DNA from 3 places in the Pseudomonas sp. Con_6 genome. Region 3 is predicted to be linked to each of the others. Evidence: riboswitches for the same ligand, from Rfam matches in the RefSeq annotation. Region 3 holds a riboswitch; each other region holds the start of a gene.

Region 1 (5,060 bases), 1.5 Mb from region 3:
TCGTCGTGGGTGATGTTCTTGCCGGACGTGCTGCCCGGGGATGAAGTACCGCTGACTGCCGCCATGGATATTCTCCGTCTTGTTCTTGTAGGCCGGAGCTTCCCGCTTTGATTCCCGCACGCACTCTGGCCATTCGAAAGGCTGATGACATCGGATCACGGACTGCGCCGGGCCTGGGGAACAGGCGGACGGCCTCGCGTTGCACGCAAGATTAAGAATAATCGCAGCTTGGCAGATAGCCAGTGCTGCCCCCTGGGCTCAGAAGTGCCGGAACAATGCCGCCGCCACGATCCCCGCCGCAATCGCCGGCAATGGCTTTTTCACCAGCAACATCACCACCGCGGTACTGGCCAGCGCCACCCGCGCGCCGTTATCCCCGCTGACCGCCAGCGGCGTCAGCACCGCCACCAGCACCGAGCCGGACATGGCCCCGATGAACTGCTGCACACGGTAGTTGATCGGCACGAAGGACATCACGAAGACCCCGCCCCAGCGGGTCGCCAGGGTCACCACAGCCATGATCAGGACCAGGATCAACGAGCCGTAGCCCGTGGTTTCAATGCTCATCTTTGTTTTTCTCCATCCACACCGCACCAACGATGCCGCCGGCCAGTGCGCCGACCACCACATGACTGTTCTCCGGCAGGAACCAGTACGCCAGCAATGCCGAACCGGCGGCGACGCCCCAGATCAGCAGCATGCGCAGGTCCTTCTTGCCGCCCACCACCATGGACAGCAGGAAGCAGCCCATGACCATGTCCAGGCCCCAGCTCACCGGATCGCTGACCAGGTTGCCGAAATACAGGCCGAGCCAGGTGCCGAGGATCCAGGTCGACCACAGCGCCAGGCCGCCGCCGAACAGAATGCCCAACCCCGGCTTGCCGGCAGACAGCGCCTGCATCGCCATCGCCCAGTTGGCATCGGAGACCACCAACATGATCCCGTAGCGCCGCGCCACCGGCAGTTCCCGCAGCCACGGATAGAGCGTGGCGCCCATCAGCAGGTGGCGGGCATTGATGGCGAACACGGTGACGATCAACGGCACCAGCGGCACCTGCGCGCCCCACAGGTCGAGGGCGGCGAACTGCGACGCGCCGGCGAACACCAGGGTGCTCATCCACATGATCGTCGGCGAATCCAGCCCGACCTGGGCCGCCGCCAGGCCAAAGGCCAGGCCGAACACCACCACGAACATCGAGATCGGCAGCAACTGCCGGAACCCGTCCCATACCTCGTTGTAGCCCAGCTCCGTGGAGCCCTTGGCAACCGATAACACGACAAACCTCCTCATCCGCGGCCCGTCTGGCGGACCGCTGTTCTTCTGGCAACGTTTTCGGACGACGGCCACTATCCAGCAGACACTCTTTTGCGAAAAGCGCATATTACGCATCCGACCTATTTGTTAATCGAATGCCGAGGACGCGCCCGCATGCAGGACCTGCAGATCGACTGGCTCAAATGTTTCGTTGCCGTAGTGGACACCGGCTCGCTGTCCGGCGCCGCTCCCGAGGTGCACCGTTCGCAATCGGCGGTGAGCATGCAGTTGAAGAAACTGGAGGCGGCAGTGGGTCGGCAACTGCTGGTGCGCGATGCCCGCCAGCAGCAACTGACCCCGGACGGCCAGGTACTGCTGGGCTATGCGCGGCGCATCCTTGACCTGCACAGCGATGCGCAGAACGCTTTCCATGGCGACGAGCTCACCGGGCGGATCCGCCTCGGCGTCCCGGACGACTACGCCGCACGCTACCTGACCCCGGTGCTCAAACGTTTCGCCCTGCGCTATGGCGCGGTGGAGATCGAGCTGGACTGCGAACAGTCCACCTCGCTGATCCCGCGGATCGAGCAGGGCGATCTGGACCTGGCCCTGGTGTCCCGCGACCATCCGCGGCGCGGCACCCTGCTGTTCCGCGAACCGATGGTCTGGGTCGGTTCACCGCAGTTCGATGTCTGGCGCCGCGATCCGCTGCCCATCGCCACCTACGAGAGCACCAGCCTGGCGCGGCGCTGCGCCATCCACTCGCTGGCCCTCCAAGGACGCGACTACCGGGTGGTGTACAACAGCTCCAGCCTGGCCGGGCAGATCGCCGCGGTGGAAAGCGGCCTGGCGGTGGCGGTGCTGACTCGCTGCAGCGCCCCGGAGCATCTGGAGATCCTCGGTACCGAGCATGGCCTCGGGCCGCTGGAGCCGATGGAAGTGGCGGTGTATCGCAGCCGGGCGTCCCAGGGTTCAAAGCCGGTGGACCAGTTGTATGGGCTGCTGATCAAGACCCTGAAGACCGCGGCCGTATCCTGAGCTAGCTCCTGGAGCCGTGCTTGCCCTTCGAGCTGGTTTCCTCTGGCTCTATCCCGTACCATCCCGCCCCGCCGGTTTCCGAAAGGAACCCAACAGGGAATCCATCCGCGCGCCCAGGCCCGCGAAAACGGAACTGCCCCCGCAACTGTAGGCACCGAGCCTGCTCCACACACGCCACTGGGCCCGCGCCCGGGAAGGCCGGAGCCGGCGCTGACGTGCAAGTCAGGAGACCTGCCGGCACGACATCGTCAAACCCACCGGCGGGGTGTCCGGGAAGGGCATCCTGTTTCCGGCCACCGCTCGTGCGTGGCCGGCTCGTATCAGTTTCCGGGATGTGTTTTCCAGACCTGTGCCTTTCTGTAGCCGCACTCGTTCGAATGGAGATCGCATCCGCATGTCCCCTTCCCGCCTCGCCCTTGTCCTGCTGGCCAGCCTTGGCCTGGGCAGCGCCGCCTTCGCCGCACCGACCCGGTACCCGCTGACCCTCGACAACTGCGGCGTGAAGCTGACGTTCGAGCAAGCCCCCGCCCGCGTGGTGACCATCGGCCAGGCCGGCACCGAGATGTTCTACGCCTTGGGCCTGGGCGAGCGGCTGGCCGGCACCTCGCTGTGGTTCAACGACGTGGCGCCGCAGTTCAAGGCGCAGAACGACAAGGTCGAGCGCCTGGCCGACAACGACCCGAGCTTCGAGGCGGTGATCGGCAAGCGCCCGGGCCTGGTGACGGTGCAGTTCGAATGGATGGTCGGTCCGCAAGGCGTAGTCGCCACCCGCGAGCAGTTTGCCGAACTCAAGGTCCCGGCCTACCTGCTGCCCTCCGACTGCGAAGGCAAGGACAACCTGACCGGCGCCGACGGCACCCGCCTGGAAACCTTCCGCGTCGACAGCCTGTACAAGAGCATCGAGCAACTGGCGCAGATCATGGACGTACAGGACCGCGGCACAGCCCTGGTGGACCAGCTCAAGGCGCGCCTGGCGGCGGTCACCGCCGGTGCCGGTCAGCGTCGCCAACAGGACCAGTCGGCAATGTTCTGGTTCTCCAGCGCCAACCTCGATATCGACCCCTATGTCGCCGGGCGCAAGGGCATTCCCGATTTCATGCTGAACAGCCTGGGCATGCGCAACGTGGTCGAATCCGACGAGGAATGGCCGAGCGTGGGCTGGGAAACCCTGGCCAAGGCCAACCCGACCTTCATCGTCATCGCCCGCATGGACCGCCGCCGCTTCCCGGCGGACGACTACCGGAAGAAGCTGGAATTCCTCAAGAACGACCCGGTCACCCGCAACATGGACGCGGTGAAGCACGAGCGCATCGTCATCATCGACGCCGACGCCATGCACGCCGGCGTGCGCCTGATGGACGGCATCGAAGTGCTGGCAGACGCCAGCCAGAAGCTGCGCAAGGCCGACTGATGCTGCCCGCCGTTGCCCGCCTCGTCCTGCGCTCGCTGCTGCACGCCCTCTGGGTCGGCGCCCTGCTGGGCCTGGCGGTGATCATCGCCGCCAGCATCGGCGAGACCCACCTCGGCCTGTCCGTGGTGCTGGAGGTGCTGGGCAACAAACTGTGGAACGCCGGGCACCTGCTCGACCCCATCGACGCAGGCATCATCTGGAATTACCGCCTGCCCCGCGCCCTGGTGGCCGGGGCCTGCGGGGCAGGGCTGGCAACGGCGGGCGCGGTGCTGCAGGCGCTGCTGCGCAACCCGCTGGCCGATCCCTACCTGCTGGGGATTTCCGCCGGGGCCTCGACCGGCGCCGTGCTGGTGACCCTGCTCGGGGTCGGCGCGGGCATGCTGAGCATGTCCGGCGGCGCCTTTATCGGTGCCCTCGGTGCCTTCGCCCTGGTCACCCTGCTCGCCCGCAGTGCCCGCGGCGGCGGCAGCAACGGCCAGATCATCCTCGCCGGGATCGCCGGTTCGCAGCTGTTCAATGCCCTGACCTCCTTCCTCATCACCGCCTCGGCCAGCGCCGAACAGGCTCGAGGCCTGATGTTCTGGCTGCTGGGCAACCTCAGCGGGATCCGCTGGCCGGCGGTGTGGCTGGCGCTGCCGGTGGTACTGCTGGGGTTGCTGGTGTGCCTGTGGCACCGCCGTGCCCTGGATGCCTTCACCTTCGGCAGCGACTCGGCGGCGGCCCTTGGCATTGCGGTGCGCCGCGTGCGCATGCTGCTGGTGGCCTGTACGGCACTGATGACCGCGGTGCTGGTGTCCATCGTCGGCTCCATCGGCTTCGTTGGCCTGGTGATTCCCCACGCCGTGCGCCTGCTTACCGGACCGCGGCATACCCGGCTGCTGCCGCTGAGCGCGCTGTGCGGTGCGCTGTTCCTGATGGCCGCCGACGTGCTCTCGCGCACTCTGCTCAAGGGCCAGGTGCTGCCCATCGGAGTGATCACCGCCCTGGTCGGCGCGCCGGTGTTCGCCCTGATCCTGGTCCGGGGGCAGCGTCCACGATGAACGCCTTCGATCAACACACCGCCGCGCTCGAATGCAGTGACCTCGGCTACCAGGTCAAAGGCACCGTGCTGCTCAGCGAGGTGAACCTGCAGGCGCGGCCTGGGGAAACCCTGGGCATCGTCGGGCCCAACGGATCCGGCAAGTCCACGCTGCTCAGGCTGCTGGCGGGCCTGTTGCGTCCCCACAGTGGCGACGTCCGCCTCAACGGCGAACCCATGCACAAGCTGCGGCGCGGCGAAGTGGCGCGACAGCTGGCGGTGGTGGAACAACAGGCCAGCACCGACGACGCCCTGCGCGTGCGCGATGCCGTGGAACT
Region 2 (5,060 bases), 520 kb from region 3:
CGGCGATGCTGTCGTCCGGCACGAAGCCGCCGGGCTGGGTCCGCAGCAGGTGCATATCAGGCGCTCAGGGCGGCGCGCAGGCGGGCTTCGAGGGCCGCGGCGTCGAGGTCCTGGCCGATGAGCACCAGGCGGGTGATGCGCGGCTCGTCGCTGCGCCAGGCACGGTCGAAATGCTTGTCGAAACGGGTGCCCACGCCCTGGATCAGCAGGCGCATCGGCTTGCCGGGGATGGCCGCGAAGCCCTTGACCCGCAGGATGCCGGTCTCGGTGACCAGTTGGGTCAGCGCATCCAGCAGCAGGCTTTCGTCGGCCTCCGGCAGGTCGAGGGAGATGGAATCGAAGGCGTCGTGGTCGTGATCGTCGTGGTCATCGTCGCCGTCGTGGTGGGAATCATGGTGGGTGCGACGGCCATCGATATGCGCCTCGGACTCGGCGCCCAGGCCCAGCAACACTTCCAGCGGCAGCACGCCCTTGCTGGCTTCGACCACCTTGACCGCTGGCGGCAGCTCTTCCTCGACCTCGGCGCGCACGGCAGCCAAGGCTTCAGGGGCGATCTGGTCGCACTTGTTAAGGATCACCAGGTCGGCGCTGGCCAACTGGTCGGCGAACAGTTCGTGCAGCGGCGATTCGTGGTCCAGGTTCGGGTCCAGCTTGCGCTGGGCATCGACCTGCTCGGGGAAGGCGGCAAAGGTGCCGGCGGCCACGGCCGGGCTGTCGACAACGGTAATCACCGCGTCGACGGTGCAGGCGTTGCGGATTTCCGGCCACTGGAAAGCTTGCACCAAGGGCTTGGGCAGGGCCAGGCCGCTGGTTTCGATCAGGATCTGGTCGAGGTCGCCGCGGCGCGCCACCAGCTCGCGCATCACCGGGAAGAACTCTTCCTGCACGGTGCAGCACAGGCAGCCGTTGGCCAGCTCGTAGACGCGGCCGTTGGCCTCTTCCTCGGTGCAGCCGATGCTGCACTGCTTGAGGATTTCGCCGTCGATGCCCAGCTCGCCGAATTCGTTGACGATCACAGCGATGCGGCGGCCGTTGGCGTTGTCCAGCATATGGCGCAGCAACGTGGTCTTGCCCGAGCCGAGGAAGCCGGTAACGATCGTGACGGGGAGTTTGGCCAGTGTTTTCATGTCGGATGCCCTTGGCAGCGGATTGGCGGGCATCGGAGACGGGAGCCGGATGCCAGGCAGCCGGGCGCGTTCGCCACCGGATCACCCCGCCCGGTTGAAGTGGAAACTGTTCGAGGCAGGTCTCCTGGCTTGTGCTGTGCCCCGGGGCAGCATCGACGCCTTCCCGCCGTTTTCGGCAGTGGCTGTGGTCGATGGTTCAGCACTTACAGTTGCGGGGGCAGCCGCGGAATGACTGTGATCAGCGCACCGCGTTCCCGTCTTAGCTCCGGCCACGACGCCGGAGAACCTCGAACCGGCAAGGCTACGCAGTGCCCGGAGGTCGGTCAACCGCTGTATTGACGGATGTCAATGCGCGTGATTTCCTAGCGCGATCGTTTGGGTGCCTTTTTTATTACAAGGTGAAACGGGAAACCGGTGCGCAATGACCGTTCAAGGTCATGCCAGTCCGGTGCTGCCCCCGCAACGGTAAGCGAGGAAAGCGTCAGATCCACTGTGCCCGCAGTCCGGCATGGGAAGGAGACGCCACGGCTCAATGCCCTCGCAAGCCCGGAGACCGGCCCGACGCAGAATTGACCAAACCCGCGGTGGGCGGGCGACGTTGCACCTCCCGGACGCTCCGTGCCCGGAGGTTCTTCGCGCTTGCCTGTCGCCGAGACGACACTCACGAGGAAAGCGCCATGTCCGTTACCAGCACCGCCAGCCACGCCAGCAGCACCTCCACCACCCTCAGCCAGCGCATCGTCGCTGCCGTCGGCGCGTCCGTGCTGGGCCTGTGCCTGGTCTACTTCGCCGGTTTCTCGCATATCGAAGCGGTGCACAACGCCGCCCACGACACCCGTCACAGCGCCGCCTTCCCTTGCCACTGAGGCCTGACCGCATGTTCACTCGCATCGCACGCACCGCGGGCTTCACCGGCCTGCTGGCCGCCCTGCTGCTGACCCTGCTGCAAAGCTTCTGGGTGTCGCCGCTGATCCTCCAGGCGGAAACCTACGAGAACTCGGCACCGGCTGCGGCCCATGAACACGAGCACGCCGATGGCGCTGCAGCGGGTCATGAGCACAGCGAAGAAGCCTGGTCACCGGAAGATGGCTGGCAGCGCGTGCTGTCCACCACAGGTGGCAATCTGGTGGTCGCGGTGGGCTTCGCCCTGCTGCTGGCTGCCATGTACACCCTGCGCGCCCCGGGCAGCATCGGTGCTGGCGCACTGTGGGGCCTGGGCGGTTTCGCCGTGTTCTGCCTGGCACCAAACCTCGGCTTGCCGCCGGAACTGCCGGGCACCGCCGCCGCCGACCTGGCCCAACGCCAGTTGTGGTGGATCGGTACCGCTGCCGCAACCGCGGTAGGCCTGGCACTGATCGCCTTCGCCGGCAACTGGGTGTTGAAGGCCGCCGGCCTGGCGCTGCTGGTGATCCCCCACGTGATCGGCGCGCCGCAACCGGAAGTTCATGAAAGCCTGGCCCCGGAAGCGCTGGAGTCGCAATTCATCGTCGCCTCGCTGCTGACCAACGCCGGTTTCTGGCTGGCCCTGGGCCTGATCAGCGCCTGGCTGTACCGGCGCAAGGCGGCCTGATGCCCGTCCCACCCGGCGTTGCCCCGCTGTACGCCGGGCTGGGCTGCCGTCGCGGCACGCCGGCGAGTGACCTGGCCGGCGTGCTGCGCCAGGTCCTGCAACACCACGACCTGCCCTTCTGCGCCCTGGCCGGACTCGCCAGCATCGACCTCAAGCGCGACGAACCCGGCCTGCTGCAACTGGCCGAAGACCTCGCCTTGCCCCTGCATTTCTACAGTGCCGTCCAGCTTGCTCCGTTCACCCCGCGCCTGAGCCATCGCTCGGCCACGGCCTTTCGCCATACGGGTTGCTACGGCGTCGCGGAAAGCTGCGCCCTGGCCCTGGCCGAACAACTGGGCGGTGCCACGGCACAACTGCGTGTCGAACGCCTCGTGCAGGATGACATGACCCTGGCATTGGCCTGGGTCCCCGTTTCTGGCGGATAATCCGCCGCCTTCCGTTCAGAGACCCCAGCATGACCGTCTATTTCATCGGCGCCGGCCCCGGCGATCCGGAGCTGATCACCGTCAAGGGCCAGCGCCTGATTCGCCAGTGTCCGGTGATCATCTACGCCGGTTCCCTGGTGCCCACCGCAGTTCTCGACGGACACACGGCCGAGACCGTGATCAATAGTGCCGAACTGCATCTGGAGCAGATCATCGAGAGGATTCGCATCGCGCACGAGAAAGGCCAGGACGTTGCCCGGGTGCACAGTGGCGACCCGAGCCTGTATGGCGCCATCGGCGAGCAGATCCGCCACCTGCGTGAGCTGAACATTCCCTACGAGATTATCCCCGGTGTCACCGCCACAGCAGCCAGCGCGGCCCTGCTGGGCTGCGAGCTGACCCTGCCGGATATCGCCCAGAGCGTGATCCTCACCCGCTTCGCCGATTCTTCGCCGATGCCCGAGGGCGAAGCCCTGGCCAGCCTGGCAGCCCACAAGACCACGATGGCGATCCACCTTGGCGTGCGTCATCTGGCGCGGATCGTCGAGGAACTGCGCCCGCATTACGGCGGCGATTGCCCGATCGCCGTGGTCCATCGCGCCACCTGGCCGGACCAGGACTGGGTGCTCGGCACCCTGGACGATATCGTCGCGCTGACCGGGGCCAAGGGGTTCCGGCGCACGGCGCTGATCCTCGTGGGAAGGGTGCTGGCCAGCGACAGCTTCAGCGAGTCGGCGCTGTACCGCGCGGGGCATGCGCACCTCTATCGGCCTTGAGGTGTATTGCATTGCCATCAGGGCGGCTGCACATTACCGCGACGACCACCTTTGGAAAGGAACGCCCCGATGCTGGAACTTCGCCCTTGCTGTGAATGTTGTGCCACGCCACTGCCCGGCGACAGCCGCGAGGCGATGATCTGCTCGTTCGAATGCACCTATTGCCGTAGCTGTGCCGAAGACACGCTCAAGGGCAAGTGCCCGAACTGCGGGGGTGAATTACAACCGCGGCCGGCACGGGTCGGGGAAAAACTGGCGAAGAATCCGGCGACTACGGTGCGGACAGTGAAGGCGCAGGGCTGTCCCGCTCATTGAGGAGGGGGGGCTGATGGCCTATCGCGGGCAACGCCCGCTCCCACAGGGTCCAGATGCGACGCGGACCTTGTGGGAGCGGGCGTTGCCCGCGATAAGGCCAGAACAGACGACCTCGCTAATGCGGCTGCATCTTGCTCTTGACGAACCCCACCACCCAGGTCAGCACCGCGCCACCGGCACCACCGCCGATCACGCTACTGATGATGGCAGGAAGATCCAGGCTGCCTTCGGCCCCCGCCTGGCTCAGGGACTGATCGCCGGTCACCGCGGCAAGCACCTGCCCCAGCACCACGCCACCAACCCCGCCGAGCACGGAGTTGAGCACCGGGCCCATGCCCTGCTTGCTCAGGGTCCCCGCCGCATTGCCGCCTACCGCACCACTGATGATCTGAACAGCCAAGCCAATGAAGTCCATCGCAATTGCCCTCTGTAGCGCCTGAAATGACGACTCGCGTGCGGGCTACTGCGGATACGGCACTACCACCGGGCATAGAGACGTCGTGGTCCGACCAACGACGGCAGACTGTTGCGGATACCCGACAGTATATGTAGGACTTTTCAGTTGCGCGAATGACGTGCCACGGATCAGGGCTTTACGTTCTTGAGTTCGTTCAGCAATCCCAGCAGTGACTGCAGCTTTTCGTCGCCGAACTGTTCGAGGATGCGCTGGTAGTTGCGCTCCATGTCCTCGCTCATATCGATGAAGCACTGTTGGCCCTGCTCGGTGAGGCCGACGAAAACCCGGCGCTGGTCCTGGGTGGATTTCTTGCGTCGCACCAGGCCGTCACGCTCCAGGCGGCTGAGCACGCCGGTCATGCTCGGCTTGAGGATGCAGGCCTGCTCGGCC
Region 3 (5,060 bases):
CTTGAGTGTCAGGCTCCTGCCCAGCACGGTGAACAACGGGAACGGCGTCGGCTCGGGACTCAATGCGCCGTATTCGAGCAGGATCCCGCCCCGGGCCATGCTCTGCGTCAGCGCCTCGAAGGCCGGACCGCCCACCGGATCGAACACGACCCGGGCGCCCTTTCCGTCCGTCAGCGCCATCACCCGCTCGACGATATCCTCCTCATCGCTGACGATCACATGAGCCGCACCGGCCTCCAGCAGTGCCTGGGCCTTGGCCCGGGTACGGGTGATCGCCACCGGCACGGCCCCCACCATCCGCGCGATCTGGAACGCGGCCAGACCGACACTGCTGGAAGCTGCGGTGACCAGCACGACATCCCCCCGTTGCAGCTTCGCCTGTTCTATCAAGGCGCCCCAGGCGGTGACGTACTGCATCCACGACGCCGCCGCCTCTTCGTATGGCTGGTTGTCCGGGCTCTTCACCACAAGGTGCGCCGGGACATTGACCACTTCGCCATAAGTGCCCCAGCGGGCGATATCCAGCGGCGGAATCAGCGCCACGGCATCGCCAACCTGCACGCCGCTGACCGCGCTGCCGATGGCGTTGACCAACCCCGCCGCCTCGTAGCCCAGGCGACTGGGGAACTGCGCCTCCTGCAGATAGGCGTGGTTGCGGAACATCACCTCGGCGCGATTCAGGCCGATGGCCTTGACCGCGATCTGTACCTCGTCCGCCGCAGGTGCCGGAACGTCCAGCTCTTCCAGCTGAAGAACGTCGGCGTCGCCGTATGCGTGGATCCTGACAATGCGTGCCATGGGAAACCCTCTTTCTCTCGATAGGACTGAAGCCGCAAATCTAGGCGTTGGCGGCCAGGCGATAAAGGCCTAGTCTGGCGGCAGACTGGAAACAGAGAGTTTGTAATGGATCGCCTCACGCAGATGGCTACCTTCGTCAAGGCCGTGGAACTGGGCTCGTTCAGCGCCGCTGCGGACGACCTCAACCTGTCGCCGCAACTGGTGGGCAAGCAGGTCAAGATGCTCGAACAGCACCTGGGCGTCTCCCTCCTGCATCGCACCACCCGCCGCCAGAGCCTGACCGACTTCGGTCGCGCCTTCTATCAACGGGCGAAGATGATCCTCGCCGACATGCAGGCCGCCGAAAGCCTCGCCGCCGTGACCCGCGGTACACCCAGCGGGCGGCTGCGCATCAACGCGCCGGTGACCTATGGCGTACGCACCCTGGCGCCGCGGCTGCTGGAGTACATGGTCAGGTATCCCCAGGTGGCGGTGGACCTGACCCTGTCCAATGACCTGGTGGATCTGGTCGAGGATGGCTATGACGTGGTGCTGCGCATCGGCGAGCTGGCCAGCAGCGGCTTGAAGGCCGTGCCGCTGGCGCCCTATCAGTGCGTGCTGTGTGCCGCACCGGCCTATCTGGCACGGCGACCGCCGATCATCAGTCCGTGGGACCTGCGCCAGCACGAATGCCTGGCCTTTGCTTTTTCCAACGGTCGTTCCGACTGGACCTTCGACGGACCGGAGGGACGTATCGACGTGCCGATTACAAGCAAACTGACGATCAATCAAGGCGACCCGCTGCTGGCCGCGGCAGTGGCAGGGCTCGGAGTGGTACTGCAACCGCAGGAACTGGTGGGCGATGCGCTGCGCGACGGCACCCTGGTGGCGCTGCTGCCACAGTACCGGGTGCCCGCCTCGCCGATGAACATGCTGTATGCGCCGGATCGGCGGATGACACCGAAACTGCGCAGCTTCCTCGACTTCATGCGCGAGGCGCTGGGACCACGGGGAACGCCATGATGCCTGCCGAGACAGCCCTGCAGGGCAACCTTTCCCTCCCCGCCCCGATGCTCTACCATCCTGGCCGCCGGTTTCCACCTCGGAATCAATAGGGAATCCGTCGCTCGCCCGCACGCGAGCCAAACGGAACTGCCCCCGCAACTGTAGGTGCCGAGCCCGCTCCTGAAACGCCACTGGACACGATCCGGGAAGGCTGGAGCCGGGCCATGACGCATCAGTCAGGAGACCTGCCGGCAAACATTCACCAACCGGCGGGGTGTCCGGGATGGCCATCCTTTGCCCTGTCCAGGGTGCTTGCTCCGTGCCTGCGCGGGGCTTGGCGATGCCTGTCCGTGTGTCTCTCCCGCACTGTTCGACGGGGGTCGACTGCAGCTCATGATCGATTTGAGACACCTGCGCACGCTTCATGCCCTGCGCGAAACCAACAGCCTGCCCGAGGCCGCCGAGCGCCTGCACCTGACCCAGTCGGCGCTGTCGCACCAGTTCCGCGAGCTGGAACATCGCCTCGGCCTGCCCGTGTTCGAGCGCAAGTCCAGGCCGGTGCGCTTCACCACCGCCGGCCTCAAGCTGCTGCAACTGGCCGACCAGGTGCTACCGCTGATCCGCAGCACGGAGCGCAACCTGGGCAAGCTGCTGGGCGGCAGCGCCGACCGCCTGCACATCGCCATCGAATGCCACAGTTGCTATCAGTGGCTGATGCCGTCCCTGGACGAATTTCGCAGCGCCTGGCCCGAGGTGGAACTGGACCTCGCCTCGGGATTGTCGTTCGCGCCGCTGCCGGCCCTGGAGCGCGGTGACCTCGATCTGGTGGTGACCTCGGACCCGGTGACCCTGCCCGGCATCACCTACGTGCCGCTGTTCGGCTACGAAGCCATGCTGGCCGTCGACAAGCATCATGCCTTGCGCAAGAAACCGTACCTGGTGCCAGCCGACCTCGCCGGCCAGACCCTGATCACCTACCCCATCGAGCGCGACCGCCTGGACATCTTCACCCGCTTCCTCGACCCGGCCGACGTCGAGCCGGCCCAGGTCCGCACCGCGGAAATGACCGTGATGATGATGCAACTGGTGGCCAGCGGCCGTGGGGTCTGCTGCCTGCCGAACTGGGCGCTGCACGAGTACACCTCGCGCGGTTATGTGATCGCCAGGCACCTGGGCCAGGACGGCTTGCAGGCCACACTGTTCGCAGCGGTGCGTAGCGACACGCTGGAGGTGCCATACATGAGTGATTTCCTGCTCACGGCCAAGGACATTTCCTTTGCCACGCTTGAGGGGGTGAATGCGGCGCCTGCTGGCTGACGATTACCGCTCAAGGTCTCCAGCACAGTAACCGTGACCATCGTGCAAAGCCCCAGCAAGCAAGCCGTTGCGACGCTGTAGAACAGCGTCCGCCACGGCTGCCAGCGAGCAAGGTAGGCCAGCGTGTGGAGGATCCGGGCCAGGGTGAACAGGACAAATAGCGACGTGCACAAGGCAGCCGACGTATCGAGGGCGATCGCCAACCCGCCAAGGGCAAAGAACACCGGAATGTTCTCCAGGTCATTGGCCCAGACCCGCGAAGCCCGTACGACCTCCGGGTGCTCGGTCGCCCGGGCCGGTCGCTGGAACACCGCGGCATCCTCCGGGTTCACGAAGGCCTTGAGGCGCAGGCCGAAGTAGCCCTGGTAACAGGACACAGCGAGCATCTTGGCGAACAGAACAACCACGCACAGGGCATAGACCGACAGGCTGCTACTCACGTCCGCTGCTCTCCCGCGAGCCCACGAACCGCCAGGTACAACAGCGGTCCCACTGAAACAAACACCGCCGTCAGCAGCAGATAGGGAAGCAATGCGCGGGTGGATCCGCCGCGCAGGCGATTGTCCCGGACCATCCAGAAGGCAGCCAGGCCGGCCATCAGGTACAGGTCGATGACCAGTTGGGCGGTGTCGGGGCTGGAGATCAGCTCCAGGCCGAAGGCCAGCAGCGACTGCTCGGCGGTCGAGATCGTCCAGGCGGTGTAGAGGATCAGTGGAACCAGTAATACCAATGCGATGAAGCGAACCATGTGCGTGCCTCCGGGTAGTGTGTCCCGGCAACGGTAGTGATAGGGTGACTCGCCTCTCAATGACCTGGGAGGTCATGGACACTGCGCACAAGGACGGACAAAGTCGACTCATGAACCCGCCAGCCTTCCATCACGCCCATCCCGCCTCGACACTCCCGGCAGGCCAGCACCTGCGCCTCCTGCGTCGGCAGGCCGGCCTCAGCCAACTCGACCTGGCGCTGATGACCGGCGTTTCCCAGCGTCATCTCAGTTGCGTGGAGACCGGTCGCGCCAAGCCCGGTCCCGGCACCCTGCATGCCCTGCTCTCGGCCCTCGGTGCCCCGCTGGAGCACGGCAACGAAATCTTCCTCGCTGCCGGCTATGCGCCGCGCTATGCGACCTCCCCGCTGGACGCGCCGGCCCTGGAAATGGTGCACAGCGCTATCGGGCATATCCTCCAGGCCAACAATCCGGCGCCGGCAATCGTCATCGACCGCAACTGGGATATCACCGCCAGCAATGCCAGCGTGGGAGTGCTGCTGGGCATGGTCGGGCTGCCGGCGAGCGAGGGGGCGAATCTCAACCTGCTGGAAACCCTGATGCATCCGGACGGGCTGGGCAGTCATATCGTCAATGCCCGGGAAGTGCGGGCGGCGGCGTGGCAGCGGGCCTCGCGCGAGGCGGCGGGCAGTACAGTGCTGGCGGAGCTGCTCCGCGAATTGCCGGCCCCGGAAGATCCGAGCCCACATGCGGACACCTCGCCAGTGCTGCTGACGCGGGTAAACACCTCGGATGGCGAACTGCGCTTCCTGTCCACCTTCACCACCTTCGGCATGCCCCTGGACATCACCGTGGAGTCGTTGCGGATCGAGCACCTGGTGCCGGCCGATGCGCTGACGTGGGAGAGGATGAGGCAGGCGTTTGCGCAGTGGTCGGCGCTTTCCGGCGCCTTATGAGAAGGGCCGGGTGCCGGCGCTGTCATGGCACCCGCAGGATAGCGACCCGGATCCTGGCGACCGATCCGGGCAGTGCGTCGCGTAACAGCACGAACGCCTGCGACTACCTTAGCCAGGCACTGGCCGTCAGCCGGGCGATGGAAGCCAACACCCTGCCTGAAACCCAGGCCAGGGGTGCCCACAAGCGTGTAGCGCGACCAGCGCAACTGCCCCGTATTCATCACCTCGAAGCGAAACGGCTATGCTGCATGACGGAACATGGCATATCGCTACCCCCT

Evidence for each region. A riboswitch is a leader RNA that binds a small molecule or an ion and turns the genes downstream of it on or off. The one in region 3 is predicted to bind cobalamin.
Region 1: it holds a riboswitch for cobalamin, as region 3 does, so the genes downstream of both, AC5QPF_RS12635 (ABC transporter substrate-binding protein) here and AC5QPF_RS19260 (LysR substrate-binding domain-containing protein) in region 3, are expected to answer to the same signal.
Region 2: it holds a riboswitch for cobalamin, as region 3 does, so the genes downstream of both, AC5QPF_RS16915 (CbtB domain-containing protein) here and AC5QPF_RS19260 (LysR substrate-binding domain-containing protein) in region 3, are expected to answer to the same signal.

Annotation. Positions count from the first base shown of each region.
Region 1 covers NZ_CM182011.1:2,826,910-2,831,969, reverse strand. The annotation lists gene AC5QPF_RS12655 (MFS transporter) at 1-65, opposite strand, end outside; gene AC5QPF_RS12650 (AzlD domain-containing protein) at 259-567, opposite strand; gene AC5QPF_RS12645 (AzlC family ABC transporter permease) at 557-1,291, opposite strand; gene AC5QPF_RS12640 (LysR substrate-binding domain-containing protein) at 1,430-2,293, shown strand; cobalamin riboswitch at 2,349-2,546, shown strand; gene AC5QPF_RS12635 (ABC transporter substrate-binding protein) at 2,688-3,704, shown strand; gene AC5QPF_RS12630 (iron chelate uptake ABC transporter family permease subunit) at 3,704-4,744, shown strand; gene AC5QPF_RS12625 (ATP-binding cassette domain-containing protein) at 4,741-5,060, shown strand, end outside.
Region 2 covers NZ_CM182011.1:3,810,560-3,815,619, forward strand. The annotation lists gene cobN (cobaltochelatase subunit CobN) at 1-55, opposite strand, end outside; gene cobW (cobalamin biosynthesis protein CobW) at 57-1,127, opposite strand; cobalamin riboswitch at 1,225-1,432, opposite strand; cobalamin riboswitch at 1,488-1,703, shown strand; gene AC5QPF_RS16915 (CbtB domain-containing protein) at 1,805-1,993, shown strand; gene AC5QPF_RS16920 (CbtA family protein) at 2,005-2,697, shown strand; gene AC5QPF_RS16925 (cobalamin biosynthesis protein) at 2,697-3,122, shown strand; gene cobM (precorrin-4 C(11)-methyltransferase) at 3,152-3,898, shown strand; gene AC5QPF_RS16935 (DUF1272 domain-containing protein) at 3,968-4,213, shown strand; gene AC5QPF_RS16940 (hypothetical protein) at 4,329-4,628, opposite strand; gene hpaR (homoprotocatechuate degradation operon regulator HpaR) at 4,799-5,060, opposite strand, start outside.
Region 3 covers NZ_CM182011.1:4,334,094-4,339,153, forward strand. The annotation lists gene AC5QPF_RS19250 (zinc-binding dehydrogenase) at 1-798, opposite strand, end outside; gene AC5QPF_RS19255 (LysR substrate-binding domain-containing protein) at 904-1,800, shown strand; cobalamin riboswitch at 1,852-2,049, shown strand; gene AC5QPF_RS19260 (LysR substrate-binding domain-containing protein) at 2,176-3,099, shown strand; partial or broken gene AC5QPF_RS19265 (MAPEG family protein) at 3,123-3,539, opposite strand; gene AC5QPF_RS19270 (DUF2834 domain-containing protein) at 3,536-3,847, opposite strand; gene AC5QPF_RS19275 (MmyB family transcriptional regulator) at 3,958-4,782, shown strand.